4 regions of the Arthrobacter sp. CMU6 genome follow, and region 1 is predicted to be linked to each of the others. Evidence: riboswitches for the same ligand, from Rfam matches in the RefSeq annotation. Region 1 holds a riboswitch; each other region holds the start of a gene.
The links. Region 1 has a riboswitch for cyclic di-AMP ahead of AC5RWD_RS00125 (C40 family peptidase). Riboswitches for the same ligand answer to the same signal wherever they lie in the genome.
Positions count from the first base shown of each region.

Region 2: linked by a shared signal. The riboswitch ahead of AC5RWD_RS19055 (aggregation-promoting factor C-terminal-like domain-containing protein) and the one ahead of AC5RWD_RS00125 (C40 family peptidase) in region 1 are both predicted to bind cyclic di-AMP.
Region 3: linked by a shared signal. The riboswitch ahead of AC5RWD_RS15410 (hypothetical protein) and the one ahead of AC5RWD_RS00125 (C40 family peptidase) in region 1 are both predicted to bind cyclic di-AMP.
Region 4: linked by a shared signal. The riboswitch ahead of AC5RWD_RS19150 (C40 family peptidase) and the one ahead of AC5RWD_RS00125 (C40 family peptidase) in region 1 are both predicted to bind cyclic di-AMP.

Region 1 is NZ_JBNHFL010000001.1:20,870-28,076, reverse strand. It holds gene AC5RWD_RS00150 (molybdopterin molybdotransferase MoeA) at 1-71, opposite strand, end outside; gene AC5RWD_RS00145 (DUF6457 domain-containing protein) at 68-415, opposite strand; gene mobA (molybdenum cofactor guanylyltransferase) at 452-1,045, opposite strand; gene AC5RWD_RS00135 (HNH endonuclease) at 1,081-1,581, opposite strand; gene AC5RWD_RS00130 (NlpC/P60 family protein) at 1,803-2,591, opposite strand; gene AC5RWD_RS00125 (C40 family peptidase) at 2,692-3,402, opposite strand; cyclic di-AMP (ydaO/yuaA leader) riboswitch at 3,455-3,624, opposite strand; gene AC5RWD_RS00120 (M23 family metallopeptidase) at 3,762-4,586, opposite strand; cyclic di-AMP (ydaO/yuaA leader) riboswitch at 4,598-4,839, opposite strand; gene AC5RWD_RS00115 (iron-dependent transcriptional repressor DtxR) at 4,983-5,678, opposite strand; gene serC (phosphoserine transaminase) at 6,027-7,157, shown strand.
Region 2 is NZ_JBNHFL010000031.1:41,990-49,196, forward strand. It holds gene AC5RWD_RS19025 (nucleoside deaminase) at 1-132, opposite strand, end outside; gene AC5RWD_RS19030 (phosphatase PAP2 family protein) at 194-1,027, shown strand; gene upp (uracil phosphoribosyltransferase) at 1,040-1,675, shown strand; gene AC5RWD_RS19040 (VOC family protein) at 1,750-2,127, shown strand; gene AC5RWD_RS19045 (HAD-IA family hydrolase) at 2,174-2,854, shown strand; gene AC5RWD_RS19050 (mannosyltransferase YkcB-related protein) at 2,922-3,134, opposite strand; gene AC5RWD_RS19055 (aggregation-promoting factor C-terminal-like domain-containing protein) at 3,964-4,872, opposite strand; cyclic di-AMP (ydaO/yuaA leader) riboswitch at 4,878-5,041, opposite strand; gene AC5RWD_RS19060 (sensor histidine kinase) at 5,136-6,749, opposite strand; gene AC5RWD_RS19065 (response regulator transcription factor) at 6,753-7,207, opposite strand, start outside.
Region 3 is NZ_JBNHFL010000021.1:39,222-46,428, forward strand. It holds gene AC5RWD_RS15395 (LLM class flavin-dependent oxidoreductase) at 1-1,012, shown strand, start outside; gene AC5RWD_RS15400 (bile acid:sodium symporter family protein) at 1,009-2,028, opposite strand; gene AC5RWD_RS15405 (GGDEF domain-containing protein) at 2,185-3,324, shown strand; gene AC5RWD_RS15410 (hypothetical protein) at 3,565-4,368, opposite strand; cyclic di-AMP (ydaO/yuaA leader) riboswitch at 4,372-4,537, opposite strand; gene AC5RWD_RS15415 (SulP family inorganic anion transporter) at 4,718-6,220, opposite strand; gene AC5RWD_RS15420 (GTP pyrophosphokinase) at 6,227-7,207, opposite strand, start outside.
Region 4 is NZ_JBNHFL010000032.1:696-7,902, forward strand. It holds gene AC5RWD_RS19135 (Re/Si-specific NAD(P)(+) transhydrogenase subunit alpha) at 1-1,008, shown strand, start outside; gene AC5RWD_RS19140 (NAD(P) transhydrogenase subunit alpha part 2) at 1,008-1,373, shown strand; gene AC5RWD_RS19145 (NAD(P)(+) transhydrogenase (Re/Si-specific) subunit beta) at 1,370-2,743, shown strand; cyclic di-AMP (ydaO/yuaA leader) riboswitch at 2,893-3,063, shown strand; gene AC5RWD_RS19150 (C40 family peptidase) at 3,067-3,948, shown strand; gene AC5RWD_RS19155 (ArgP/LysG family DNA-binding transcriptional regulator) at 4,040-4,945, opposite strand; gene AC5RWD_RS19160 (LysE/ArgO family amino acid transporter) at 5,015-5,620, shown strand; gene pdxR (MocR-like pyridoxine biosynthesis transcription factor PdxR) at 5,633-7,072, opposite strand; gene AC5RWD_RS19170 (dihydrodipicolinate synthase family protein) at 7,145-7,207, shown strand, end outside.

The DNA.
Region 1 (7,207 bases):
CCGTCCCCGGCGGGGTCTGCCTCCGTGGAGGAGTGGGGGTCGTCGGAGCGGTGCTCGGGCGAGGCTGTCATTCCCCCGGGGTCCCGCTGGGCGCCGAAGTTCCGGCGGAGCCTGCGGCCGGGGAACCTGCCACAGCCTGCGCCTCATCGGCAGCGTAGGCCTTGGCCACCGCACGGGCCACGTCCATGGCGCTTTGCATGGCGTGGGCGGCAGGCGCCTGGCCCGAAGCGCATTGCAAGCCGACGGCGAGCCCCGCTATGAAGGTGGTGAGGGGTGCAGCCGGACGCACCACGGAGTGCGCAGCTACTCCCGCGACGGACAACACCTCGTTGATGTCGACCTCCACATCTTCGAGCTCAAAGGCCCGCAGCAGCAGACGGCACCATTCCTCAAGCGTCTCGTCCTGGCTTTTCATGCCTGCCTCCAAATTCACGGCGGTCCGGAATGCGGGTCATTGCTCCCGGACAGCTACTCCCAACGCGGCCGCATCGTCCCACGTGTCCACGTCATCCGTGGAGCCTGCGGGGACAACCACAGCCTGCACGTCAAGACTAGCAAGGAGGGCGAAGACTGACCCGTGAACCAGGGCGTCGCGTGCGGCGGCGTCCTCCACCGCACGTTCTAGCGCGGCTGTGCTATAAAAACCTGCCAGCGGCTGCCGCCGCCCGTCGTCCGACGCCGCCATGACGCCGTCCGCACCAGCCCCGGGGAGGGCGTCCACAAGTGCGCGGACGGCAACACCCACGCGCGGCATGTCGCAGGCGAGGACCAGGACCATGTCCGCGGGGCTTTCAGCCCGGAGCGCGGCAAGGCCGGCGGCGATGGCCGCGGCCGGACCTGCAAACGGCGGATCCTCACGCGTGGTGAGCACACCACCGGGGAGGCCCGCCGTGTCAGGTCCCACCACAACAGTGTGCCGGGCACCCGCGGCCGACGCGAGGGAGCGCTCAAGGAGGGTGGCGCCGTCGAACACCAGGCCAGACTTGGGTGAGCCGCCCAGCCGCGAGGAGCGGCCGCCGGCCAGGATTATTGCGTCAAAGTCCACACACCCAGCGTAATGCCGGGAGGCTCAGACCAGTGTCAGGCTGCCCTTTCCGGAAGCAGGAACGGATCCCACGCCGGTGTGGGCTTCTCCAGTTCCTTGATCTGCCACATGGTGCCCACGGGCGGAGCCGGATCGAACCGGAGCTTCCAGCCCATTTCGGCGGGCGTGTGGTCACCCTTGACGTTGTTGCAGCGGAGGCAGGCTGCCACGAGGTTCTCCCAAGAGTCGGCACCGCCCCGGGATTTCGGCTGGACATGGTCTATGGTGTGGGCTGCCTTGCCGCAGTAGGCGCACCGGTGCCCGTCGCGGCGAAGCACACCGCGTCTGCTCACCGCGGTGATCATGTTGTACCGGGGGCGGATGTAGCGGTTTAGGAGAATCACGGACGGACGGCCCATGATGTCCTGCGGCCCGACGACAGGATCGTCGCCTTCGGCCACCACGCTTGCCTTTCCGGTGAGCACAAGGACCAGCGCCCGGCGGAATGTCACTACCGCCAGCGGTTCATATCCAGCATTCAGAACGAGTGTGCGCATGCACATACCTCTTCACGGCCGCACCCGGCAGAGGCGCGAGGGCCGGCTGCCCTCTGCATGTCCGGGCTATGGATCGACACCATAAGAGTAAACACTCACTAGGCAGATGAGCGAATCGAACACAAGCATCGTCATGGCGTGTCACCAAAAATTCATCCGGGCGCAAGGCAAAAAAGGACCCCCGCCAGTTGGCGGGGGTCCTTTTGTAAGGCTTGGGTGTCTTAGCCGCCGACGCGGATGAAGACCGGGCCGGAGCCGACGTTCACGCTGAACAGTGCGGTGGTTCCGCCGTTCCAGCCGCCGTGGACGGCCTGGCCGTTGCCGACGTACACAGCGATGTGGGCCAGGCCCATGCCGCCGTTCTGGTAGTAGGCGAGGTCGCCCGGCCGAGCCTCAGCAGCGCTGACGGTGCGTCCGAGGGACAGGTAGCCTGCCGGCCAGCCGTGGTAGTGGATGCCCACGGCGGCGAGTGCGTTGGTGGCCAGGGCGGTGCAGTCCTGGGAGACGCCCAGCTGCGCGTAGGCAGCAGCAGCGATCGCAGCGCCCTTGCCGCTAGCGGCAGTGGTCTTCGGCGCTGCCGGGGCAGCGGTCTCGACGGCGGCGGTGGCCTGGACTGCCGGTGCGGCGTCGGCAACCGGAGCAGCCTCAACGGCGGGGGCGGCTTCCTGGACCTTGACAACAGGCTTGGGGGCCTCGACGACGGGAGCCGGCGTGGTGGAAACAGCAGGCTTCTCGTAGGAGATGGCGATGCTGGACGCGGCCGAGATGGTGGACGGTGCAGCGGACTGGACTTCCAGCGTGGAAGCTGCAGCGGACTCACGCTGAACGTTGGTCTCAGCGGCGTTGGCGGCGATGCCGCTGGTCAGGACAAGACCGGAAGCAGCAGCGATAACTGCGGCCTGGCGGCCCATGCCACCTGCGTTGTCGCCGACGGCTTTGGCAATGACGGCCAGCGAGTTGGTCTTGGTGACCTCGGCGCGGTGCCGTGCAATGGTCGCACGTGTAGTCATGAGTTTCTCTCTTTCGTGTTCCACGGACCGCGGTAGCAGGCCATGGGTTATCGACGCGCCGGCATCTTGGGGGTAAGCCGGCCCGCCTCGAATCGGATTCTTAGCGAAGGGTGTAGAAAGCGGACGTGCCCGTTGCGGACACCGCGTGCAGGAGCGTGCCCTGCGAGGGGTTCAGCGCGCTGATCATCATGCCGTTGCCGACGTAGATGCCCACATGGGCGCCGCCGTTCTGCATGACCAGGTCGCCGGGAGCAGGCGTGGAGGTGGGCTTCATGGCGTTCCACGCGTTGACGCGGGGAATGCTGATGCCTGCCTGAGCGTAAACCCACTGGGTAAAGCCGGAGCAGTCCCAGCCGCTGGGGGTGGTGCCGCCCCAGACGTAGGGGCTGCCGATGCCGGTGTACGCGATTGCAGCCAGCCCGGAAGCTGCGGCCGAGGCCGCACCGTCGGTGGACTTGGCGGTGACGGCCGAGGCCGCACCTGCGCTCTCGTTGCCGGCCTGGCCTGCATCGGCCGTCTGGCTCTCATCGTTCGACTGGGGAGCGATGATTTCGGCGACCGGGGCTGCCACCGTGGTGACGGCCGGACGCTCGAAGGAGACAGTGGCGGTGGGCGCGGCGGTCACAGCAAGCTGCGCAGCCTGGGATCCGGTCTCCGAGGAGGCGGAAACACCAATGTTGGCGTCGGCTGCGTTGGCAGGCATGCCAACGCTCAGGATGAGTCCTGAAGCAGCCGCGATGACAGCTGCCTGGCGACCTACTGTGCCGGCATTGGCGCTAACCGCCTTGGACACGGAGTCCAATGGGTTCATACGAACCGTTTGCGCGCGGTGGCGCGCGGCATTGTGGCGTGAAGACACGAAGGTAGCCTCTCCCAATGCCTGCGAGGTGAGCTGTCGGATTCGGATGGGAGTCACCCGGCCGCTCCGCTTCCTGGGAAGCTTTGCGACTTAACCCCAAGGCCTTCTTGCGAAGACCAAAATTGGTTCCCCCGCCCCTGCCAGACGATGTAATGCGAACGGACCTTGAGCGGTGGCAGAGCTAGGCAATCCACTCAAGAGCGTCAACTTCGGAAAAGTTGACGCGGTTTAGACGGTACAGCAGTTCGGAGCGAATGTCACATTCAGGTCACGGCGTGTCACAGGAATGAGAGTGCTCACTCGGCTTGGCCCTAAAGCCAGCCGGTGGGATCAACGACGTCGCCGTTGACCATCACCTCGAAGTGGAGGTGGCAGCCGGTGGAGGCGCCCGTGGTCCCGCTGAGGGCGATCATTTCGCCCCGGGTGACCTTCTGGCCAACCTCGACGCTGGAGGACGACAGGTGGTTGTACGTGGTCTCCAGGCCGTTGCCGTGATTGATCACCACGCGGTTGCCTCCCCCGTACGGGTGCCACCCGGAGAACGTCACCGTGCCGCTGGCTGCGGCCAGCACCTCGGTGCCGCACTGGGCGGCAAAGTCCTGCCCGCGGTGGAACTCGCCGGCGCCGCCGGTGATCGGGCTAACCCGGTAACCGAAGGGCGAGGACTTGACCATCGTGGTCAGCGGCGCCCCCAGGGTGCCCACCGAGGCCGAACGGCTGATGGTGCCGGCCGACTGGGCACTCAGGAGTTGCTTGAGCTTCCCGTCGGGGTCACCGGTGGTGGACACGGATGTGCGGCTGAAGTCGATTTTCGCCGCCGCTTCAGCCGAGACCTTGGGCTGGGCCGGTGAGGCAGCGGACGCGGACGCCGCGCCCTGTTGCTCTCCGGCTGCCAGGACAGGGCTGGTGGCGGGGACAGTAACAGTCAGCAGCAGGCCGGTGGCCGCAAGGGCTACGCCGGCTTTCTGTCCAACGCCACTGGCCGAGGCAAAATCCGCAACCTGCCGGAACGGACCCCGGCGGCGGCGGCGCGCTTCGCGCTGGGCGTCCCGGGGGCGGTCCGCGGCAATGGCCTCCGCGAGGCGCGGCTCCGGAGCGGGACCGGACGCGCGGCGGCGGCCCCGGGCATTCTGCATGGACAAGTACTGCTTCCTCTCTGGATAGCCTGCGAAGTTAGCTGTCGGATTCGGGTCAGAGAGTTCGGACCCGGTCCGCCGTAACAAGCCATTCCGGCACAGGGGTATCCCCGGAGGGTTCCTTCTGCGGAAGAGACTCGCTGCTGCGGACTTCACCCCAAGGCTGTAGAAACAGCCGGTTGTGGTTCCCCCGCCCCTGCCAGTGGGTGACTCGTGCTGCTGATCTGCTGGCAGGGTTCGGCTCCAGATCAGGTAACGCTTTGGTATCGGCGTTGCCGTTTAACTATAGGCGATTAACGGGCGCAGTAATAATTCCGTTATATACACTGTGCAGAAGTGGTGGGTCGTCCTGCCTGCAGATGTCAGACAGGCTGCGGTGTTTCGCCTGGTGGGCGACTAGCCGACGCGTACGAACACGTGCGCAGCAACTTCCGGCGGCAGCTCAAGGGCACCTTCGAAGCCGGGCACGCGGACCGAGATGTACTCCCCCACACGCTCCAGCGAGACGGCGGCGCCGGGCCGGATCCCGCCTTCATCCAGCTGGAGCAGCAGCTCCGGCTCCACCTGGATGGGTTCTGCCAGGCGGCTGACGGTGACCTTGGATCCCAGGCCGTAACCGGTCATAGCATCGAGCAGGTTCACCACTCCGTCCGAGAAGGGGCGGGCAGGCTGGCCGCCCAGTGCTGCCAGGCCGGGGATCGGGTTGCCGTATGGCGACTCGGTGGGGTGGTCGAGCAATTCGTAAATCCTGCGCTCTACCCGTTCGCTCATGACATGCTCCCACCGGCAGGCCTCGTCATGAACGTAGGCCCAGTCGAGGCCGATGACGTCGGCGAGGAGGCGTTCGGCGAGCCGGTGCTTGCGCATCACCTCGGTGGCGCGTTTCCGGCCCACTTCGGTCAGTTCAAGGTGGCGGTCACCGGAGACGACAACGAGGCCATCGCGTTCCATTCGGCCGATGGTCTGCGAAACGGTGGGGCCCGAGTGGCGGAGGCGTTCGGCGATGCGTGCCCGAAGCGCCACGATGTTCTCTTCCTCCAGCTCCAGAATGGTGCGAAGGTACATTTCCGTGGTGTCGATCAGATCCGTCATTCAGCTCAGCTCCTCGAGCACAGTTTTGTGTCCGTCCCACCGTACCGCGGGCCCGCCGCACCGGGTTCCGGCAGGCTGCAGCGGCGGTCACATGTCCGACGGCGGCGCAGCACCGGCTATGTGCCCGTACGTCCAGTGCCAGCTTAGCCTATTTTGAATTAGTCCGGATAATCTGCGGCACGGGGACGGCGGGCACTGTCTCAATGACTGGACTATGACGGGTGCGTGTTCCTGCACTATCCGCGCTTCGGGCAGAATAAGGAGGGTCTTCGTGGCGGTCAAGGTTGCCTGCCGGCCATCGCCCCGACCCAGCCGAACCGCACTTCCATGCCGAAAATTGGAGCCACTGTGAGCGACACCAGCATCACTATTCCCGCAAACCTCCTGCCCAAGGACGGACGGTTCGGCGCCGGTCCCTCCAAGGTCAGGCCGGAGCAGATCGAGGCACTCTCCGCCGTGGCCACGACACTCCTTGGCACGTCCCACCGCCAGGCCCCGGTGAAGAACCTCGTGGGCTCCGTGCGCGAAGGCCTCAGCACCTTCTTCCGTGCCCCCGAAGGCTACGAAGTGGTCCTGGGCGTCGGCGGCTCCACCGCGTTCTGGGACGTCGCCAGCTTCGGCTTGGTGGAACAGAAGGCACAGCACCTGTCCTTCGGTGAATTCGGGTCCAAGTTCGCCGCGGCCACCAACAAGGCGCCGTTCCTCGCGGAGTCCTCCATCATCAAGTCCGAGCCCGGCACCTGCCCTGCCGCCAAGGCCGAGGCGGGCGTTGACGTTTACGCCTGGCCGCAGAACGAAACCTCAACCGGCGTTGCCGCGCCCGTCCAGCGGGTGAATGGCGCCGACGAGGGCGCACTGATGCTGGTGGACGCAACCTCTGCTGCCGGCGGTCTTGACGTCGACGTTGCCCAGACGGATGTCTACTACTTCGCACCGCAGAAGAACTTCGCCTCCGACGGCGGGCTGTGGCTGGGCCTCTTCTCCCCGGCAGCGCTGGAGCGGGCCGAGCGCGTCAAGGCCAGCGGACGCTGGATCCCCGACTTCCTGGACCTGAAGACCGCCATCGACAACTCCAAGCTGAACCAGACGTACAACACCCCGTCGCTGTCCACGCTCGTCACGCTGGACGCCCAGGTGCAGTGGCTGAACGCCAACGGCGGTCTGGACTTCGCCGCCGGACGCACGGCGGACTCGGCCAGCCGCATCTACAAGTGGGCGGAAGCATCCGAATTCGCCACGCCGTTCGTTGCCAATGCCGCCGAGCGCTCCAACGTCATCGCCACCATCGACTTCGATGACTCGATCGATGCCGCCGCCATTGCCAAGGTGCTCCGCGCCAACGGCATCGTGGACACCGAGCCCTACCGGAAGCTGGGACGCAACCAGCTGCGCATCGCCACCTTCGTGGCCATCGAGCCGTCCGATGTCTCAGCCCTGCTCGAGTGCATCGACTACGTGGTGGGCGAACTGAAGAAGTAATCGCCCGGTGAGGAGTTTTGTCCAGATAATCGGGGTTTGAAGCCCGTTTA
Region 2 (7,207 bases), on a different contig from region 1:
GCTACCCAGGACCGTCCCGTCCGGACCGATCACGACGGCGCCAATCGGCACGTCCTCGGTTGCCAGGGCCCGCCGGGCTTCTTCGAGGGCAAGGCCCATCCATTCCAGGTGTTGCGGATCTGCCGGGGCCATGGGTCAATGATAGTTTCGAAGGATACTTAGCATTGGACACACGCAAGCGCCGGGAGTAACGATGAAGTCCCTGACTGAGCGGTACGGCAGGTGGCTGGGGCCCTACGCGGCCCTGTGGATCACCCTCATCATCGGAGGCTTCCTGGTGGTCTCCCTGACGCTCCTCAGTGCCGAGGTATACAACAGCGTCGTGGACCAGGACGGCGTTTCGGGGCTGGACAAACCCGCCCTCCAGCTCGCCAAGGAATACCGGAACCCCGGACTCGACTCGGCTGTTACGGCCTTCACGAACATCGGCGGCGGTATTGGCATGCCCATCCTGGCGAGCATCCTGGTGGCCTGGCTGATCTATGTCAGCCGCAGCTGGCGGCCGCTCATCCTGGTGGGCGGCGCAGCGGCAGTCTCGATCACCGCCACCAGCGTGGGCAAGACGCTGCTGGGCCGCACCCGTCCCGACCATGTTGACGCCGTCCCGCCGTTTGAATTCTCACCGTCGTTTCCCAGCGGGCACACGCTGAACACCACCGTGGTGATCGGCATCGTGGTGTACCTGGTGTGCCTGGAGTTCCGGAAGACCTCGGCACGGACGTGGGTGATCATCGCGGGCGCGGTGTTCATCATCGCCATGGGACTGAGCCGTGTGTTCCTCGGCCACCACTGGCTGACGGACGTGATGGCAGCCTGGCTGATCGGGGCGGCATGGGTGGGCGTGGTGATCCTGGCCCACCGGCTGTTCCATGTCATCCGCCGGCGGGAGCATGCCGGCCCCGCGCCCACGTTCGAGCACCCGGCCCATCTCAAGGGCAGCAAGGCCGAGCAAAAGGAGCGCCTTCAGGGCACTCCCGATGCCGCGGGAGGAGCCGGAACCCGGGGCGGGGAGGCAAGCCCCGGGTGATAGTTTTGACCCATGCGCACACTCGTCGTGGACCATCCGCTGGTCGCCCACAAGCTCACCGTCCTGCGGGATAAGAACACCCCCTCGCCGGTCTTCCGCCAGCTCACCGAGGAGCTGGTCACGCTCCTCGCCTACGAGGCCACACGCGACGTCCGCACCCAGCCGGTCACCATCGAAACCCCGGTCGCCAAGACGGTAGGCACCGCGTTCACCAAGCCCACGCCGCTGGTGGTCCCCATCCTGCGCGCCGGGCTGGGCATGCTCGAGGGCATGACCAAGCTGGTCCCCACCGCCGAAGTGGGATTCCTGGGCATGGCCCGCGACGAGGAAACCCTGGATATCATCACCTACGCGGAGCGACTGCCGGAGAATCTTTCCGACCGCCAGATCTTTGTCCTGGACCCCATGCTCGCTACAGGCGGCACCCTGCGTGAAGCCATCAAGTTCCTGTTCAAGCGCGGCGCCGCTGATGTCACCTGCATCTGCCTGCTGGCCGCGCCGGAGGGCCTGGCCAAACTGGAGGAGGAACACAAGGACGCCAACGTCACCATCGTCCTCGCCTCCATCGACGAGAAGCTGAACGAGAAGGCCTACATCGTGCCGGGCCTGGGTGACGCGGGCGACCGGCTCTACGGCATCGCCGGTTAGACCTTAATTCCACCGGCAAAGTTCACCGGCGGAGGCCTTCCGGAGCGCAGGGCGCCCCGGCTAGCCTGTGCACCATGGACTGGAAACTTGAACTCGTCTTCGTACCCGTGTCCGACGTGGACCGCGCCAAGGACTTCTACGTCAACAAGGTCGGTTTCAACGCCGACTATGACGAGCGGCCCATGGATGGCATTCGCTTCGTCCAGCTGACCCCGCCTGGTTCGGGCTGCTCGATCGCCATTGGGGAGGGCCTCAACGATGCTCCTCCGGGCACGGCACCCAGCCTCCAGCTGGTGGTGAGCGACATCAACGCCGCCCACGACCAGCTCAAGGCGAACGGCGTGGACGTGAGTGACGTGGACGTCCAGGACTGGGGCCACTTCGTCTACTTCGCCGACCCGGACGGCAACAAGTGGGCGGTGCAGTACCTCCCCAACCGGCCGAACGGCTGAGTCACAAAGGGCGCGCCTGCAGACCGGATGAGGCAGGATGGAAGCCATGAGCCTTCCTGCCGACTCCGCCACCATCACGCTGACAGCCCGTGCCGTCCTGTTCGACATGGACGGCACCCTGGTGGATTCCACGGCCATCGTGGAGCGCGTGTGGACAGAATTTGCCGGACGCTACGGCCTTGATATCGCGGAAATCCTCCGCACCTCCCACGGAGTGCGGGCGCTGGATACCGTCCGCCGCTTCGCTCCCGAGGGTGCCGACATCCACGCCCTGGCCGCCGAGCTGGGACACATGGAGCTGACCGAGACCGACGGCATCGTCGCGGTGCGGGGTGCCCTGCAGCTGCTCGACTCCCTGCCGGCCGGCGCCGTGGCACTGGTGACCTCGGCGTCCCGCGACCTCGCCACCGTCCGGATGGCGGCGGCCGGGGTGGCGATGCCGGCGGCGGTTGTCACCTCCGAGAACGTCTCCCGCGGCAAGCCGCATCCGGAGGGTTACCTGCTCGGGGCGTCCCTGCTGGGGGCCGACCCCTCGGAGGCGGTGGTGTTCGAGGACGCTCCCGCCGGCATCGCGGCAGGAGTTGCGGCCGGCATCCGGACCGTAGCGGTGGGCCCGAACACCGGCGTCCTTCCCGACGGCGTGCTGCACATTCCGGACTACACTGCCGTTTCCGCGTCCGTGGAGACCGGTGAGGACGGGCGCCCGGCTATCTCGCTGCGGCTGTAGCGCGCCTGACCTGTCGCTGGGCCAGCTGTCCCTGGGCCAACGGCATGGGTCCAAAAGCATGTTCCCGTCAGGACAAGTCGTACACGGTGGCGCCGCCGATGGTTTGGGCCTGGAAGCTGGCCGCCACCCACTCCGAGATCCGCACCGCCGCGTCGGACCCGGTTTCACCCTGCATCATGCTTCCGCCGATGAAGTAATGGATCCTGCCGTCCGCCACGAGCTGCTGGAACTCCTCCAGCGTGGGGGCGGGATCGGTCCCGTTGAAGCCTCCGACGGCCATGACCGGCAGTTCGGCGGCAAGCTGGTAACCGGACGCCGGAATTAACCGTGCCCGGATTCGCCAGGGCGCCCGGATTCGCTAGGATACCCGGTCCGGCGGGAGTGCCCTGGCGGCCGAAGTTGCCCAGTCCGGCGAGGTTGCCGCGGGCTCCGGTCGCGGACGGTCCGGCACTGACGATCGCGCCGGAATGGGTGGTCGCCGCGGTGGTGAGGGAGCAGGCCAGCGGCGCGGCGAGCGCCGCCGCAACCGCGGCAGCGCCGGCGTACGCCGTGGAGCCCTGCCGGGTCCGGCGCCGGGTGCGAGCGGGGGCAAAAGCAGAATCACGGCCAACAACGCGAAGACCAGCACACGGACACGCCCCGGCGCAGACCCTCATCAGGCACACGCGGCGGCGGCCACTGTTGGATGCATAACCATCACTGACCAGGCCTCCGGACCACAGCCGCACCCGCCGGTGCGGCGTCGTGCCTCCCGGCAGTGCGCCGCTGTGGACCAGGCTCCCCATCGATACCGCCGCCGCGGTACCGGTCCTGGACGTGACCATCCCGGTCTACAACGAGGAACGCGACCTGGAGGAGTGCCTGCGCCGGTTGCACGCCTACTTGCGCGATACGTTCCCGCACTCGTTCCGCTGTTATGAGGCTTTTGGGGCGAAGCTGTGCGGGGGCTGTGGAGTTCGCATTTCTGCGCCACTTTGGCCCCGCGGGCATGGCGGGGACAGCAGAAAGGCCCCGGATCCTGGTGGATCCGGGGCCTCTCGCCCGTATACCGGACACCCTAGAGCGGTGCAGAAATGCGCGGCGTCAACCGGTTCGGCCGCGGCAACCGGTCAGTACCAGTTGTTGGCGAGGTGGAAGTTCAGCGCACCGCACGGGGAGCCGTAGCGTTCCTTGATGTAGTCCAGGCCCCAGTTGATCTGAGTGCGGTAGTTGGTGCGGTAGTCCGCCCCGGCGCTCGCCATCTTCTCGGCGGGCAGAGACTGGACGATGCCATAGGCACCGCTGCTGGCGTTCGTGGCCGTGGTGCGCCACTCCGATTCCTTGGTCCAGAGCCGCTTCAGGCACTGCATCTGGTCGGCGGACCAGCCGAAGGACCCCAGCTTGCTGGCCGCGTAGGCCTGGGCTCCGGCGGGATCGTTCAGGGCCACGGGCGCAGCGGCCCTGGCCTTGGCAGCGGCAGCCTTGGCAGCGGCGGCCTTGGTGATGGCAGCCTTGGCGGCTGCGGCTTTGGTGGCGGCAGCCTGTGCAGCTGCGGCCTTCGCGGCGGCAGCCTGTGCGGCAGCGGCCTTGGTGGCGGCAGTCTTGGCAGCGGCGGCCTTCGCAGCGGCCGCCTTGGCAGCGGCGGCCTTGTTTGCCGCAGCAGCCTTGGCCGTGGCCTCCTTGTCGGCGGACTGCGGAGCGATGGACGCCGCGGACGGGGCCGGGAGGGCGGAAATCAGCGTTTTATCGAAGCTCAGCGTCTGCCCCGCGTCAGCCGTGGCCGCGGATGTGTAAGACGCGGAGGTGTAAGACGCGGACGGCGCGGCCTGGTCTGCCGCCTGGCCTGCGGCGCCGACGCCAACGAGTACGGCGGCGGCGGTGGTCAGGACGGCTGCCCGGCGCCCGAAGGACGGAAGGCCAGCAGCGAAACGGCCAAATGCAGTCTTAGGCTGGGCATCGTCGGCGCGGTGCCGGGAAATCGTGCGGCCAGACTTATGCGAGGCGCGCTCAGGGCGCACCTGTGGCTTAAATTCAGACATGGTGGATTGCCTCTCAACACCTGCGGAGTTAGCTGTCGGGTTCGGATGAGGTCATCCGGCCGCACGGAAAATGCACGTGTCGGCTTCACCCCAAGGGCTAATGCGGAAAGCCCGGGACTCTGGTTCCCCCGCCTCTGCCTGATCTAGCGGAATCCGGGAAGCGGCAGAGCTGGGCGTCAATCCGGACATGCGACTCTAGTGGCGGCCGCACGTTATCGACCGTACAGGAGGCTTTTGATTAAGTCACATTTAGGTAACGGACATCATGACGCCGGCGCGGCGCCTTGCATGGGCAGCCGGACAGCAAATTCCGTCCGACCGGGCCGGGACGTGACCTCCACCGTGCCGCCGTGCGCCTCCACGATGGACTGCACAATGGACAGGCCCAGGCCACTGGTTCCCTCCGCCGAGGCAACCCCCCGTTCTCCCTGTGCTGCCGCGGTACGCAGGGCCGTTCCGGCGCTTTGGCCATCGGCCGCAGAATCCTTCGCCGCGGTGCCTGCCGGCGTCAGGGGCGGCTGCACCGGCGTCGCCCGCGACGCGTCTGCGCGGGCGAAGCGCGCGAACACCTTGTCCACGAATTCGGGCGGGATGCCGGCGCCATCGTCTGTGACTGAAATCACCGCGCTGCCGTCGGCGGACCGCATCACCCCGGTGGTCACAGTGGTGCCGGACGGCGTGTGCTTGCGGGCGTTGGAGACCAGGTTCACGAGGACCTGGTGCAGCTGTGAGGCGTCGCCCCGGACTGTCACAGGTTCCTCCGGAAGGTCGAGGTGCCACGCCCGGTCCGGTGCCATGACTTTTTCGTCGCTGACCGTCTCGATGACGAGCTGCGTGAGGTCAACGTCGCTGAGCTTGAGCGGCTGTCCCTCATCGAGCCGGGCGAGCAGCAGGAGGTCCTCCACCAGGGCGGTCATGCGCTCTGACTGGCTCTGCACGCGCGCAAGGGACCGCTGGCCGTCCGGGGTGAACTTTTCGGTCATGCGCATCAGCTCGGTGTAGCCGCGGATGGCGGTGAGCGGTGTCCGGAGCTCGTGGGAGGCGTCCGCCACGAACTGCCGCACCTTCATTTCGCTCTCCTGCCGCGCTTCCAGCGCGTTGGAGACGTTGTCCAGCATCTGGTTCAGGGCGTGCCCCACGCTGCCCACTTCCGTTCCGGGATGGGCGTTCGACGGCGGGACGCGGACGGCAAGTGCCACCTCGCCGGCGTCCAGCGGCAGGCGCGAGACCTGGGTGGCCACCTCGGAGAGCTGTTCCAGCGGTTTCATGGTGCGGCGGATGAGCACCGTCCCCGCCAGGCCGATCAGCACGAGTCCGCCCAGCGAGACTATCGTGATGGTCCACACGAGCGATGTCAGGGTGTTTTGCTTTTCCGCCAGGGGCAGCCCGGTGACGATGACATCCCCGTAGGGCGCCTGTGCCGCCACCAGCCGGTAGGTGCCGGAGGACAGTGTGCGTTCGATCGGTACGCCGTCGCGGCGGAGCTCCAGGAGAACCTGGTCGTCGTCCGCAGACAGCGAGGCGACCGTGGCGTCGGGGGTAATGAAACCGGCGCTGATGACTGTGCCGTCTTCGATCCTGGCCGTTACCGTGCCGACGCGCTGGCCGCGGGCGCCCAGGGGGTCGGGCCTGGTGTCGGGATTTGCCAACGGCGGCCGGCCGAAGTCGCTTGACCGGCGGGCCGCCTCCGTGAGCTGCTTGTCCAGCTGCTGGGTAAGGAACGAGTCCATCGAGGCGTAGCTGAACAGGCCGATGGCTCCGCAGATCGCCACCAGTAGCGCCATGGCCACCAGGACCAGGCGGGTGCGCAGATGCCAGGTACCCGGCTTCAGCCAGCTTCGGCGCTGGGAACGGACTGCCACGGAAAGGTTTGCCACGGCCTACTCTGCCGGTTTGATGACGTAGCCCGCGCCGCGGACCGTGTGGATCATCGGCGGATGCACGGCATCCACCTTCTTGCGGAGGTACGAGATGTACAGTTCGACGATGTTGGCCTGGCCTCCAAAGTCGTAGTTCCACACCCGGTCCAGGATCTGCGCCTTGCTGACCACACGCTTGGGGTTCTCCACGAGATAGCGCAGCAGTTCAAACTGGGTGGCGGTCAGTTGCAGCTCGTCGCCGGCGCGGGTGACTTCGCGGGTGTCGAGGTTCAGGACCAGGTCGCCCACCACGAGCTCAGCGGAATCCATGGCGGCCACGCCGGAGCGCTGGACCAGCCGGTGCAGGCGCAGCAGGACTTCCTCCATGCTGAACGGCTTGGTGACGTAGTCGTCGCCGCCCGCGGCGAGACCTACGATGCGGTCCTGCACCGCGTCCTTGGCGGTGAGGAAGAGGG
Region 3 (7,207 bases), on a different contig from region 1:
GAATGTGGTGACGACCGCGGGCGAAGCGGCCGCGCGGAACTTCTCCCTGGAGGACCAGCCGGCGCACTGGCGCCGCTACGAGCGCGCCGCCGAGTTCCTCGACGCCGCCCGGAAGCTCTGGGACAGCTGGGAAGATGACGCCGCGGTGGGGGACAAGGCCGCCGGGGTCTGGGCGGACAGCTCCCGCGTCCACACCATCAACCACACCGGCCGCTACTTCCGGATCCAGGGTCCCCTGGATGTGCCGCGTTCGCCCCAGGGCCACCCCGTCATCGTGCAGGCCGGCTCCTCCGAGGACGGCAAGGACTTCGCCGCCCGCTACGCCGAGGCGGTGTTCACGGCGCAGCAGACCCTGGCTGAGGCGCAGCGCTTCTACGCGGACCTGAAGCGGAAGACGGCCGCCGTGGGCCGCAACCCGGAACACATCAAGATCCTGCCCGGCATCGTCCCGGTCATCGGCTCCACCGAGCACGAGGCGCGGCAGCTGGAGAAGCAGCTTGATGAGCTCATCCACCCCGAGCACGCGCGGAAGCAGCTGGCCGGCGTCCTCAGGGTCTCGCCCGAATCACTCCCGCTCGATGCGCAGCTGCCCGAGGACCTTCCCTCCGAGGACGCGATCGAGGGCGCCAAGAGCCGGTACACGCTCATTGTGGAACTCGCCCGGCGCGAAAGGCTCACCGTCCGCCAGCTCATCGGCAGGCTGGGCGGCGGCCGCGGGCACCGCACCTTCTCCGGAACACCCGAGCAGGTGGCAGACGCCATTCAGGAGTGGTTCGAGAAGGGTGCTGCCGACGGGTTCAACATCATGCCGCCGGTACTCCCCTCGGGACTGGACGCGTTCGTGGACCATGTCATTCCGATCCTCCGGTCCCGCGGACTGTTCCGCCAGCAGTACACGGGCCGCACACTGCGTGAGCACTACGGACTGCCACGGCCCGAGAACGGATTTGGCCCGAAGGTCCCCGGCGACCCGGCCGCCGCGGCTGAGCCGGCCGTGCCTGCTGCTGTCTAGGCTTCCGGCTGCTCCGGCAGGGGCTTCCGGGCCAGCCAGGCCGCCACGATGGCACCTGAGATGTTGTGCCAGAGCGAGAAGACGGCGGACGGCAGGGCCGCCAGCGGAGTGAAGTGGGCGGTGGCCAGCGTTGCCGCCAGGCCGGAATTCTGCATGCCGACCTCGAACGCGAGGGCCCTGCGCGCCCTGGCGTCCAGGCGGCCGAGCTTGCCGGCCAGGTAACCGAGCCCCAGGCCGAAGCCGTTGTGCAGCACCACGGCCAGGAACACAATGCCGCCGGCGGCCAGGATCTTGCTGGCGCTTCCCGCCACCACTACGGCCACGATGAGGGAAATAACGACGGCGGATGCCCAGGGAAGCGCCGGCAGCGCCTTGGCGACGAGCTTCTTGAGGAACAGCCGGGCCAGCAGGCCCGCGATCACCGGCAGCAGCACGGTCTTGACGATGTCCAGCACCATGCCGCCGGCGTCGATGGTCAGGAAGGAACCGGCCAGGGACAGCACCAGGACGGGCGTGACCACCGGGGCGATCAGAGTGGAGACGCTGGCGACCGCCACGGACAGGGCCACATCACCCTTGGCCAGGAAGGCCATCACGTTCGAGGCGGTGCCGGACGGCGCACAGCCCACGAGGATCAGGCCCATTGCGAGAGCGGGCTCCAGGTGGAGGAGGGTGGCGATCGCCCAGCCGGCGCCGGGCATGATCACATAGTGGGCCACGATGCCCAACACCACGGCCCAAGGCCTGCGCGCAACGGCCGCGAAGTCCGGCGGCGTCAGCGTCAGGCCCATGCAGAACATGATGATTCCCAGCAGGTACGGCACAGCCGGGCCGAGGGGTTTGAAGGCGCCGGGAAGCAGGAACCCGGCAACGCCGGCTGCGAGCACCAGGAGGGGGAAGACGGTCACCGCGACACGCGCAGTCCTGGCCTCCGCGGCGAGGGCCGGGTTCAGGGGTGCGGCGTCGGCCTCCGTGGCCGGGGGAGCGGATACGGGGTCTTTTGTTGCCTCAAGCATTCAATAATGCTGGCACCGGAGCGCCGCGGCGGCCCAATTCGTGACTGATGTCAGACAAATATGTCGGTCCCGGGAAAATTCTCCGCGGCCCAGCGGGACCCCCGGCGCTCCCGGTGCGATACTGGATTGCACTGGATCGGGATTCAAGGGGACGGAATGATCCTAGACACGGCAACACTGCGGATTGCCTTCGCGGCGATGGCCCTGATTCTGGCGCTGCTGTTCTACTTTTCCACCTTCCGCAGCACCCGCTCGCCCTACAGCGCCTGGTGGTGTGCCGCGCTGCTCCTGTTCCTGTCAGGCTCGGCGGCCTTCCTCCTGAACGGCACGCCGCAGCAGGCCTGGGCCAATCCGCTGGGCAACTTCCTGCTGGTATCCGGCGCGGCAGGTGTCTGGGCCGGGGCGCGTTCCCTCCGGAACCTGAAGTACAACGTGTGGATGTCTGTTGCGCTGCCGGTCATCGCCGGCGCTGCCGCCGGACTCGACAGCCCGGGATCCAACACGTGGGCCGGCGGAGCCGTCTTCCTGGCGTCCATGGCCGTGCTTATCGGCCTGGCTTCGCACGAGCTGTGGCGGCTTGAACCCGGGTACTCGCGGGTGAGAATCCCCATGGCCATCGCGGCCGGCGGGGTGGCATTCTTTTACACCTGCCGCCTGGTGGTGTTCCTCATCCAAGGGCCAAACGGTCCTGTTTTTGCCACATTCTTCGGGTCCGCGGTGACCACCATGGTCACCATGGTGCTGCTGGTGGTGGTTTCCTTCAGCATGGCGGGGCTGAGCACCGAGCAGCAGACGCGGGCGCTGCGCACGGTAGCCACCCAGGACGGGCTCACCGGCCTCCTCAACCGCGGCGCGTTCCTGGAAGCGGCGGCCGAAGAGCTGCACCGCAGCAAGGCCGCCAACAGCGGGGGCTCGCTGATCCTCGCCGACCTGGATCACTTCAAGTCGGTCAACGACACCTTCGGCCACGCGGCGGGCGACCTCGCACTTCAGGCCTTTGCCGAAGCGTGCAGCGCATCGGTCCGGTCTACGGACTTTGCCGGCCGCTACGGCGGGGAGGAGTTCATCCTCCTGCTGCCCGGTGCCGGCCCGAAGAGTGCGGAAATCATCGCGGGTGAGATCAGCAGGAGGCTGGCAGGGCAGCACATCCCCGAGCTGCTGCGGATGCCGACCGTCAGCTACGGCATTTCCACCTACAACGCGAATACCGCTGACCTCGATGAGGTGATCGCGGCCGCTGACGTCGCCCTTTATGAAGCCAAATCACAGGGGCGGAACCGTACGGTCAGGGGCTGAGGCGGGGTCCGGGGCAGAGCCGCCGACCTCCGGCGCAAGGACCTTAACGCAGGCGCCGGATCCGGAATGCATGGGGGACAATCCGGACCCGGCGATCCTGACTCGCAGCCGGAGACTGCGGTCTTTCATCAGGCATGCCCAGTGTGTTCCGCCATCCTTGTAGAAAGGTGGGAGCACCTTGGGGGGTGGCCGTGTTCCGCCGCCCCCAAGACAGCGGAACACGGCGGTTTTTCAGCTCGGCTAGGCCGCGCGCACGAACGTGACGGGGCCGGTCGCAGTGAGCCAGGACAGCGGGTGGGCCATGGTGGCGTTGATGCCGTTCATGCCGCCGCTGATGACCTTGCCGGCTCCGGCGTAGATGGCCACGTGGCCGGACTGCACCACCATGTCACCGGGCTGCGGGGTGGAGACCACCCTGCCGTGGCTCAGGAACTGCATCGGAGCCAGGTCACCCACGCGGATGCCGGCGGCGCCGAGGGCCTTCTCCACCATGGCGGTGCAGTCCTGCGTGATGCCGATCTGGGCGTACGCCGAGGCCAGCATGGTTGCATTGACGCCTGCCGCAGCCTGGACAGGGGCCTTCGGCGCGGGAGCCGCAGCCTTGACGGTGACCTTCGGTGCGGGCGCGGCCGGCGCAGCTGCGGCCTTTACGGGCGCAGCAGCCTTGGCGGGCGCGGCAACCGGGGCGGCAGCAGGTGCTGCGGCCTTCTTGACTGCCGGCTTCTGGACGACGGGTGCTGCCACCACGGTAGCCGGGGACGAGTTGACCGCGGGGCGTTCAAACGCGATCTGGACGCTGGAAGCAGCGTCCAGGGGAGCCTGAACCTGGCTGGCGGCTGCGGGGGCGGCGGCCGGAGCCTGCGCGGGCTGGGCCGGTGCGGCGCCTCCGGCGTTGGCCGCAACGGTGCCTGTGAAGGCCAGGCCGGAGGCGGCGAGGATCACTGCTGCCTGGCGGCCGACGCCCGAGTTTGCGGAGGCAAGGCGGGTGAACGGATTGGAGCGGGCGGCCGCAGCACGGCGGCCAGAAATAAAGCGGAACGACATGAAGAAGCCTCTCCCGATGCCTGCGAGGTGAGCTGTCGGATTCGGATGGGAGGCACCCGGCCGCGGTCCTGAGCGTGGTCAGGAACTGTGCGGCTTCACCCCAAGGCCCGCTAAAAGCAGGCCAAAAAGTGGTTTCCCCGTCTCTGCCGGACATGGGTCTTCGATTGGTTCCTCGGGCTGCGGCAGAGTTAGGCAATCAGCGCGGGAGCGCCTCGTCGGTGAAAGAGGCACGTTTTCCACCGTACGGGAGGGTTCGGTCAATGTCACATTAAGGTAACGGCACCGTGTCGTTCATGACGCGCCGGCCCGCGTCAGGTAAGGGATCGGGGTGTGATTTGTGTGGTGAACCTCACTCTGCGGCGTTGAGCTTGCCAGCCAGCCGCTCCCTCATCTGGATGCTGGCCGCGTTGAGGCCGATCAGTTCCACCTCGCGGCCGTGCCGGCGGTATTTCTCAGTCACGGCATCCAGCACGGCGATGGTGGAGGCATCCCACAGGTGTGATGCGTGCAGGTCGACCACCACGCCGCCGATGTCCGGCTCGGCGTCGCGGGCGTAATTGAACTGGGTGTAGAGGTCGTTGGAGGAGGCGAAGAACAGTTCGCCGTCCACGGTGTACGTGGCCACCGTCCGGCCGTTGAGCTCCACTTCCGTCCGCTCCACGGTGGCGAAATGGGCCACCCGGCGGGCGAACATCGCCATCGCTGCCAGCACCCCGACCCCGACGCCGATCGCCAGGTTGTGCGTGATTACCACCGTGCCAACGGTGATCAGCATGACCGCGGTTTCCGATCGGGGCATTCGCCGGAGCGTTGCCGGTGCAACAGAGTGCCAGTCGAACGTGATGGCCGAGACGAAGATCATCACCGCCACCAGCGCCGCCATGGGGATGAGGCCTACGATGTCGCCCAGGGCCACTACCAGGACCAGCAGGAAGACGCCCGCGAGGAACGTGGACACCCGGCTCCGGGCGCCGGAACCCTTGACGTTGATCATTGTCTGCCCGATCACGGCGCAGCCGCCCATGCCGCCCAGGAACCCGGTGACGATGTTGGCCACCCCCTGTCCCCAGGATTCGCGGGTCTTGTTGGAGCGGGTATCGGTGATGTCGTCCACCAGCTTGGCCGTCATCAGGGATTCCAGCAGCCCCACGAGCGCCATGGACAGCGAGAACGGCGCAATGGTCTGGAAGGTCTCCCGTGTCAGGGGCACAGCCGGGATGAACAGGGTGGGCAGGCTTTCCGGCAACTGGCCCTTGTCCTGGACGGTGGGGACGTCGATCCCGGCCACCACGGCGAGGACCGTCAGGAGGACAATGGCCACCAGCGGTGACGGCACCGCCGTCGTAATGCGGCGGAGACCGACGACGATCAGCAGGCCGGCGGCCACCAGCGGGTAGACCGGCCACGGAACGCCGATCAGTTCCGGCAGCTGGGCCATGAACACGAGGATGGCCAGCGCGTTTACGAAGCCCACCATTACCGAGCGCGGGATGAAGCGCATGAGCCGGGTGACGCCCAGGACGGCGAGCAGGATCTGGAAGACCCCGGCGAGGATGACCGCGGCGATCAGGTGGTCCAGTCCGTGGCTGCGCATCAGCGGCGCGATCACCAGGGCGACGGCGCCCGTTGCGGCCGAGATCATGGCGGGCCGGCCGCCCACGAAGGAAATGGTGACCGCCATGGTGAAGGAGGCGAACAGGCCGATCCGGGGATCCACGCCGGCGATCACAGAGAACGCGATGGCTTCCGGAATGAGGGCAAGGGCCACCACCAGTCCGGCGAGGGCCTCAGTCTTGAGGCGCCGCGGGGAGCGGAGCGTGGCCCGGACGGATTGGAGCTGTTCGGGCTTCATGAAACTCTATTTCTTGGTCTGGCGGTAGCGCTCGATCTGCTTCAGCCGCCGCAGGAGGCTGTCGCGCCGCGGGTGGGGAACGGCGTCGGGCGCCTCAGCGGTGAGGTCGATGTGTTTGGTGCCGTACTGCCACAGCAGGAGGTCATCCAGCAGGCGGTCCGGTCCGGGGGAGTAGCGGTGGTCCAGGGCCCGGCGGACCTCAGTGATCCGGTTGGCGCTGAGCAGTCCGGCAAGCTGGACGGTCTGCTTGAGTCCGTGGGCCGCCAGGAGTTCGGCCGCCCATCCCCAGTCGTCATCTACTTTACGGTCCACGTGGGGGAGCAGGGTGCGCCACACGTCGCGGATGCGGTTGGGGGTGAGCTGCGCCGCGCCCTCACCGTCCAGGTCCCAATAGCTGCGGACCTCCTCATAGCGTTCGTGCAGGTCGGCGAAGGCGGTCTCCACGGTCTCCAGCATGGCGGCCGTGGCGGTGAACTGACGGTCGAAGTGCGGCGTCCAGGCCCGCGGGTCCTCGGCCTTGAACCGGATGTCGTGCTCGATCTCGCTCCAGGCATGCGCAAAGACGGTGCGGATCTGGCATTCGAAGAAGTAGCTGCCGTTGGGCTGGACCTCAGGGTTGAACACCTGCTGGTAGCTCTTCACGACATCGTTCTGGATGGTGCGCAGGATCAGGTGCCGGCTGGAGTAGCCGTAGGTGCCGGACTCGATGGAGCCGATGTCCTTTTCACGGTCCCCGCGGCAGTCGAAGAGGTGCCGCTGGCGCTTGATCAGGTTGGCCACCAGTGCGTTCTCCGCCGGCAGTTTGGTGATGACGCGGACGCCCACCATGTCGTTGAGGGTCCGGAACGGGTCCGGGAACTTCAGGAGCCGCGGGCCGCCGGGTTCCAGGGGTTCCTCGGTGCGGGAGATCTTTTCCCGGAAGGAATCCACCGACTTGGTCCGGCCTGTCACAAACAGCGGGGTAACTTCGGTGTCCTTGAGCATGGT
Region 4 (7,207 bases), on a different contig from region 1:
ACCGTCAGGGCACTCGCCGAACGCGGGGTCACGTCCTTCGCGCTGGAACTCGTGCCGCGCATCTCCCGGGCCCAGTCCATGGACGCCCTCTCATCGCAGGCCCTTGTAGCCGGCTACCGCTGCGTCCTCGAAGCTGCCATCCGCCTGCCCCGCTTCTTCCCGCTGTACATGACAGCTGCTGGAACTGTCCCGCCCGCGCGGGTGCTGGTGCTCGGCGTCGGCGTAGCCGGGCTGCAGGCGATCGGAACGGCGAAGCGGCTCGGCGCCCGCGTCTCCGCCAACGACATCCGGCCCTCCTCCGCCGAGGAAGTCACGTCCATGGGCGGCACCTTCATCAAACTGGACCTGGAGACGGCCGAGGCGGCCGGCGGGTACGCCCGTGAGCTCAGCGCCGACCGAGGCGCCCTGCAGCGCCAGCTGCTGGCTCCGCACGTCGCCGATGCCGACGTGCTGATCACGACGGCGGCGGTTCCCGGCCGGCATGCCCCGCTCCTGGTGACCCGGGAGATGGTGCAGGGGATGCGCCCCGGATCGGTCGTCGTCGACCTCGCCGCGGAGTCAGGCGGCAACGTCGAGGGGTCCGTCCCCGGCCGGGACATCCATGTCCCCACCGCCGACGGCAAGGGGACCGTCACCGTCGTCGGCCTCAAGGACGCGCCGTCCGCCATGCCCACTGACGCCTCCCGGCTCTACGCGAAGAACGTGGCCAACCTGCTCGCCCTGATGACGCGGGACGGGACGGTGGCCCCGGATTTCGACGACGACGTAATAGCTGGTGCCTGCCTGACGCACGACGGCGTGGTGCGGCACCCGCCAACAGCCGACGCACTCGCGGCGCTCGCCGGAAACGACGCGCCGGGCAGCGCACAGGAGGGCGCGCCAGACGGCGGGCAGGACAACGCGCCGGGCGGCACAGAGGAAGATGCTGCCAATGAGGCAGACAGCGACCTTGCAGACCAGATGGCGAATGACCCGGTGAAGGCGTCGGAAAACGAAGGGGTGGTCTGATGGACGGCATCAGCCTGCTGACGATCACAGTGCTTGCGGTGTTTGTCGGCTTCGAAGTGGTGTCGAAGGTCTCCAGCACGCTGCACACGCCGCTGATGTCCGGCGCGAATGCGATCCACGGGATCATCCTGGTGGGCGCCATCATCGTCGCCGGCCAGGCGACGCACCCCTGGGTCCTTGCGGTGGCGCTGTTGGCGGTGGTTCTTGCGACGGCGAACCTGGTGGGCGGCTTCGTCGTGACGGACCGCATGCTTGAGATGTTCCGCGGCCGCAAGCCGGAGAGGCCGGTCAAGCCGGTGACGGGAGCTCCAGGGCAGAGCGTCCCGCAGAGTGAGACCCCGGAGAATACGGAGGCCACGCGGTGACCCTCCTCGACCCCAACGTCACCGCCCTGCTCTACCTCGCGGCCGCCGTCTTCTTCATCCTGGCGCTGAAGGGCCTGAATTCCCCGCGAACTGCCCGCCGCGGCAACCTCATCGGCGCCTTCGGTGCGCTGGTCGCCGTCGTGACGGTCTTTTTCTCAACCCGGCTGGACAACGTTCCCCTGATCCTCGGCGCCATCGCCGTCGGTTCCGGTGTGGCCGCCCCCGTGGCCCGGCGCGTCAAGATGACCCAGATGCCCCAGCTCGTCGCCCTCTTCAACGGGGTGGGCGGCGGCGCCGCCGGCCTCGTGGCGCTGCTGGAACTGCCGCATGCGGAGAATGCCTGGGTGCGCGTCGCCGTCGTTTTCACCCTGCTGGTGGGGGCGGTGTCCTTCGCCGGCTCAGCCGTGACGTTCGCGAAGCTGCAGGAGCTCATGACCACCCGGCCCGTGGTGTTTCCCGGCCTGCCGGTGCTCATGGGGGCGGTACTGCTGGCAGCCGTCGGTGCGGCGGCCGCCGTTGTGATGGGCGGCTCGCTCGTCCTGGCGCTGCTGCTCCTGCTGCTGGGCCTGGTGGCAGGCGTGCTGCTGGTGCTGCCGGTGGGCGGCGCCGACGTGCCGATCGTCATATCGCTGCTCAACGCGTTCACCGGCCTCGCCGTTGCCGCATCCGGGCTGGTGCTGGGCAACGTGCTGCTGGTGGTGGCGGGCACGCTGGTGGGGGCGTCAGGCACCATCCTCACCCGGGCGATGGCCGCGGCCATGGGCCGCAGCGTGGCCGGCATCCTGTTCGGCGCGTTCAAGGGAGGTTCGACGGCGGGATCCACCGCCGTGAGCGACCGTCCGGTCCGTTCGTCCAGCCCTGAGGACGTGGCAGTGCTGCTGGGCTACGCGCAGCGGGTGATCATCGTGCCGGGCTACGGGCTGGCCGTCGCGCAGGGACAGCACACAGCGGCAGAGCTGGCCCAGGCCCTGGAATCCCGGGGAATCCGGGTGGACTTCGCCATCCACCCCGTGGCGGGACGCATGCCGGGGCACATGAACGTACTCCTCGCCGAGGCCAATGTGCCCTACGAATCGCTCAAGGAAATGGGCGAGATCAACTCCGAGTTCCGCACCGCCGACGTCGCGTTGGTGGTGGGCGCGAACGACGTCGTCAACCCCGCCGCCAAGACCACCGCCGGTTCGCCCATCTACGGGATGCCGATCCTCGAGGTGGCGGACGCGCGTCAGGTGGTGTTCCTCAAACGCTCCATGCGGCCCGGGTTCGCCGGGATTGAGAACGACCTCATGTTTGAGCCCCAGACCACGCTGCTGTTCGGCGACGCGAAGGAGTCCCTGACGAAGGTGCTTGGCGCGGTGAAGGCCCTGTAGGGTGCTGGCTCTGCACCCCTTTCCTGCACTTTTCAGGAACGGTGCCGTTACCTAAATGTGACTTTGGTGCGTGGATGCGATAACCTCGGCCGGTGCCTTGGTTCCAATCAGGGCATTCCCGGGCAGAATGCCGAGCCCTGCCGCTGACCGGGATCCGTTCGCTATAACCGACAGGCAGGGACGGGGGAACCACCTTAGTACCGGCCTTGCGCGTCAAGGCCTTGGGGTTAAGTCCAGCGCTGCGCCTATTTGGCGGGCAGGACCGGGTGACTCCCATCCGAACCCGACAGCTCACCCCGCAGGCATGGGAGAGGCAATCCACCATGTCACGTAAGTCCACATCCGCGCGCCATCGCGCTACCCCCACGACGTCCATCGCCCTGCAGGGCCTGTCGTATTCCCTGAAGTCCAACGCTGCGTCGGTTGCCAAGCCGGCGGCTGCCGCCGCCGTCGCTTCCGGTCTCCTCTTCGGCGCCGGGGCACCCGCCCACGCAGGTGCCTACGCACCCGAGACGCCGGCTGGTCCGGCCGCTACCGCCCAGTCCGTCGCCAGCCAGGCGATCGCTGCCCCTGCCGCACCGGCAGTCCCGGCCCCGGCTGTTGCCGGTGCCTCGCACACCGTCGAGCCCGGCGACACCCTTGGTGCCATCGCAGCACGCCACGGTGTCAGCCTCGATGCACTTCTCGCAGAGAACGGCCTGTCCCTGGCTTCGGTTATTTACCCCGGCGACCAGATCTTCATCCCGGGGCCGGGCGCAGCCGCAGCTCCCGCGGTACCTGCGGCTCCGGCAGCACCCGCCGCGCCGGCAGCTCCTGCCGCGCCGACCGGCATGGGAATCTACAACGCCTCCGCGTCGATCACGCCGGCAGCATCAGCCGCTCCGGCAGCCAGCGGCGTGGGTGCAGCCATTGTGGCTTCGGCCCGGGCGCAGCTCGGTGCCACCCAGGACTGCACCATCCTGGTGGAACAGGCTCTGCGGTCCGTCGGCAAGTCCGTCGGCGATCTCGCGCCTGCGCAGTTCCACCAGTACGGCACTCCGGTTTCCGCCCCTCAGCCCGGCGACCTGATGATCAGCGCCGGACACGTCGGTGTCTACATCGGCGGCGGTCAGGCCATCAGCAGCGGCATGAACGGTGTCAACGAGACCATCGTGCACCCGGCCTCCTGGCTCACCGGCTCCACCTACGTGCGGGTGAACGCGTAACAACGGGAAAACTCCACACAGCAGCGGCGGGTGCATCGGCACCCGCCGCTGCTGCGTTTGGCGGCTTTCGCAGCACCGCGGGCCGCAGTGCCTAATTTGGGTGCGGCGGCAGTGTTTGGGCGGCGCGGACGACGGCGTCAGTCACCTCTTCAAGGCCCGGTGACTCCAGCGTCCACACCTGCCAGTAGAGCCCAAGGTCCTCGCTCCACGAGGGGTCGAGCTCCACGAGAGAGTGTTCCGGGTCCTGCTGGTCCGGCACCATGCCCCAGCCAAGGCCCGCGTGGACCGATTCGACGTACTGGACTGAATCAGGAATGAAGAGCTGCGGGGGTGTGGCGTCCGGCGCGATGCGGGCGAGGACAGCGAGCTGGTGGGTGTCCTTCCGGTCGTACTGCATGACGGGCGCTGCGGCGAGGGCCTCCGGGGTGGGGCCGTCGGGGAACCAGCGGGCCACGAACTCGCGCGACGCCTTGGCCCGGTACACCATGGTGCCCAGCGGCCGGATGGTGCATCCCTGCACCGGCCGGGGATCCGCGGTGATGGCGCCAACGGCATCGCCCGACCGCAGGAGGTCGGCCGTGGCGTGCTCGTCGTCGCGCAGCAACTCAAGGGCAACGCGGCCGCCGCGCGCAATTTCCCGGTAGGCCGCCGGCAGCCAGGTGGCGATGGAGTCCGCGTTGGCCACGATGGGAACCCGCAGCCGTTCGGCATGAGGCTGCCCGCCGTCGTCCCCCTCCGCGCGCCCCGTCCCCCGCAGGGCAAGGACCGCCTCGTCGGCGAGGAGCAGGAGCTGCCGCGCGGAACGGAGCAGCTGCTCGCCCGCCGGCGTAGGCCGGACCGGCTTGAGGCGCCGCACCAGAACGCTTCCCACGGAGCGTTCGAGTGCCTTGATCCGCTGGCTCACGGCTGAGGGGGTGAGCCGCAGTTCCCCCGCAGCGGCGTCGAAGGTCTCGTGGTCGACGACGGCGGCAAGCGCCCTGAGCTGATCCAGTTCCATGAAGATATTCTAATGGAACTATAGAAAAAGTGAATTGCTTTTCAGATTTCCGGCTCGTACCTTCGAAGAATGCTTTCCTTTCTGACCGGCCTCGGAGCTGGCCTCAGCCTCATCGTCGCCATCGGAGCGCAGAACGCATTTGTCCTGCGCCAGGGCCTCAAGCGCGAGGCCGTACTTCCGGTGGTCCTGGTGTGCCTCGCCAGCGATGCTGTCCTGATCCTGGCCGGGGTCGCCGGGATCGGCGCGCTCATCCAAGGCGCACCGGTGCTCCTCGCCGTCGTGCGGTGGTTCGGCGTCGCATTCCTTCTCGCGTACGGGGTTTTCGCCGCGCGGCGGGCAGTGCGGCCCGGGGCGCTCAAAGCGGTTGATTCCCCCGGCCGCGGAACCGTCTGGTCAGCTGTGCTCACCGCCGCCGCCATCACCTGGCTCAATCCCCACGTCTACCTCGACACGCTGGTGCTGCTGGGCTCGCTGGCCAACACCCACGGCGAACCAGGCAAGTGGCTGTTCGGGGCAGGGGCAGCCGCCGGCAGCGCACTCTGGTTTCCCCTCGTCGGCTACGGGGCACGCCGACTCAGCGGCTTTTTCGCGCGGCCGGTGTCGTGGCGCTTCCTCGACGGCGGTGTCGCCCTGCTCATGCTCACTCTGGCCGTCGTCCTCGCGACCGGACACTGACGCTCGCAACAGCTAAGGCGGGCCGCCGCCGATTCGATCCAGTAGCCCGGCGATGATGTCCAGCGCCCGGGCCAGCTGCAGATCGGTTGGCGCGCCATACCCGATGACCAGGCCGTTCTCCGGCGTCCGTTCTGCAAAATAGCTTGCCAGAGTCACCACCCGGACCCCCAGCCCCAGCGCTTCCCCGGCCAGGCGCTCGGCAGGAACATTAGCCTGGAGCCGGATGACGGCGTGCAGGCCGCCGTCCAGGGCCGCTAGCTGTACGTCTGTCCGGCCACCGAGGCGGTCGAGCAGCAGTTCACGGCGGTGGGCGTACTGGCGCCGTGCCCGGGCGATGTGCCGCGCGAGGCCTCCGCCGGCAATGTAGTTCGCCAAGGCAGACTGCATCACTCCGGGAACGGGCGTGCCGAGGTCAAGCCGCGCGTTCTTGAGGCGTTGCCCTGACGTGCCGCGCACCACGAGGTACCCGCATCGCAGCCACGGGCTCAGCGACTTGGAGAAGGTGCCCACCAAAACGACTTCGGCCGCGGAGGGCAGCGAGGCAAGGGCAGGCAGGGGCATCCTGCGGTGCCGGAACTCGCTGTCGTAGTCGTCCTCCAGGATGATCACGCGGTTGGCTTCGGCCCAGGCCAGCAGAGCCATCCGTTCCTTCACCGGCATCCGGCCGCCCAGGGGGTACTGGTGGCTGGGCGTCACCAGAATGGCGTCAGGATGGGGGCCGGGGGCCGCAAGCTGTGCCGCTTCCAGCCCGTCGTCGGAAACCGGAAGGGTTGCCACTGTGGCCCCGGCCGCGGAAAGCACGCGCCTGGCCGTGGGATAGCCGGGGTCCTCCATCAGGACGCGAGGCGGGCCGGCCGGGCAGCGGAGTGCTGCGACGATCAGCTGCAGGGCGTCACTGGTGCCCGCGGTGATGACGACGTCGTCAGCACTCACCGTCAGCCCGCGGGACGCGGCGAGGTGATCGGCCACGGCAGCGCGAAGGGCCGGGGTGCCAAGGGCGGCCGGAAGCTCAACCTCCACCGGCTCGGCCACGGCATTCCGCCAGGCGGCCCGCCAGTCGCGGTCACGGAACGGGGCGCCGGACGGCCGTCCGGGTGTGAGGTCGATCGTTGCGGTTTGCTCCATGCCTGATGCCGCCTGGGTGCCTTCGAACGCCATGCCGCGGCCGTCGGAGCGTACCGCCACACGGGTACCGCCGGAACCCCGGCTTTCCAGGTACCCCTCGCCAGCAAGCTGCTCGTAGGCGCGGACCACCACTCCGCGGGAGACGCCCAGTCCGGCGGCAAGGCGCCGCGACGCCGGGAGCGTGTGCTCCGGCCGCAGGGTCCCGTCCAGGATGGCTTCCCGCAGCCGGCCCACCAGTTGGGCGGCGAGCGGAACGCGGCTCTGGTGGTCAAGGACCAGCGGCAGTTCGGCTTCGATTTGGTCCTCCTGAATCGTGGATTCTTGGATCTATGCTAGGACCAATCCGGCTGTGAGCATGAAGGGAGAAACCAAAACTGACCTGAAGAGAGGACACCTTCCATGTTTGAAGGCCTTTGTGCGTTTCCCCTGACTCCGCTCGCTGGGGAGAGCGTCCACGAAGCC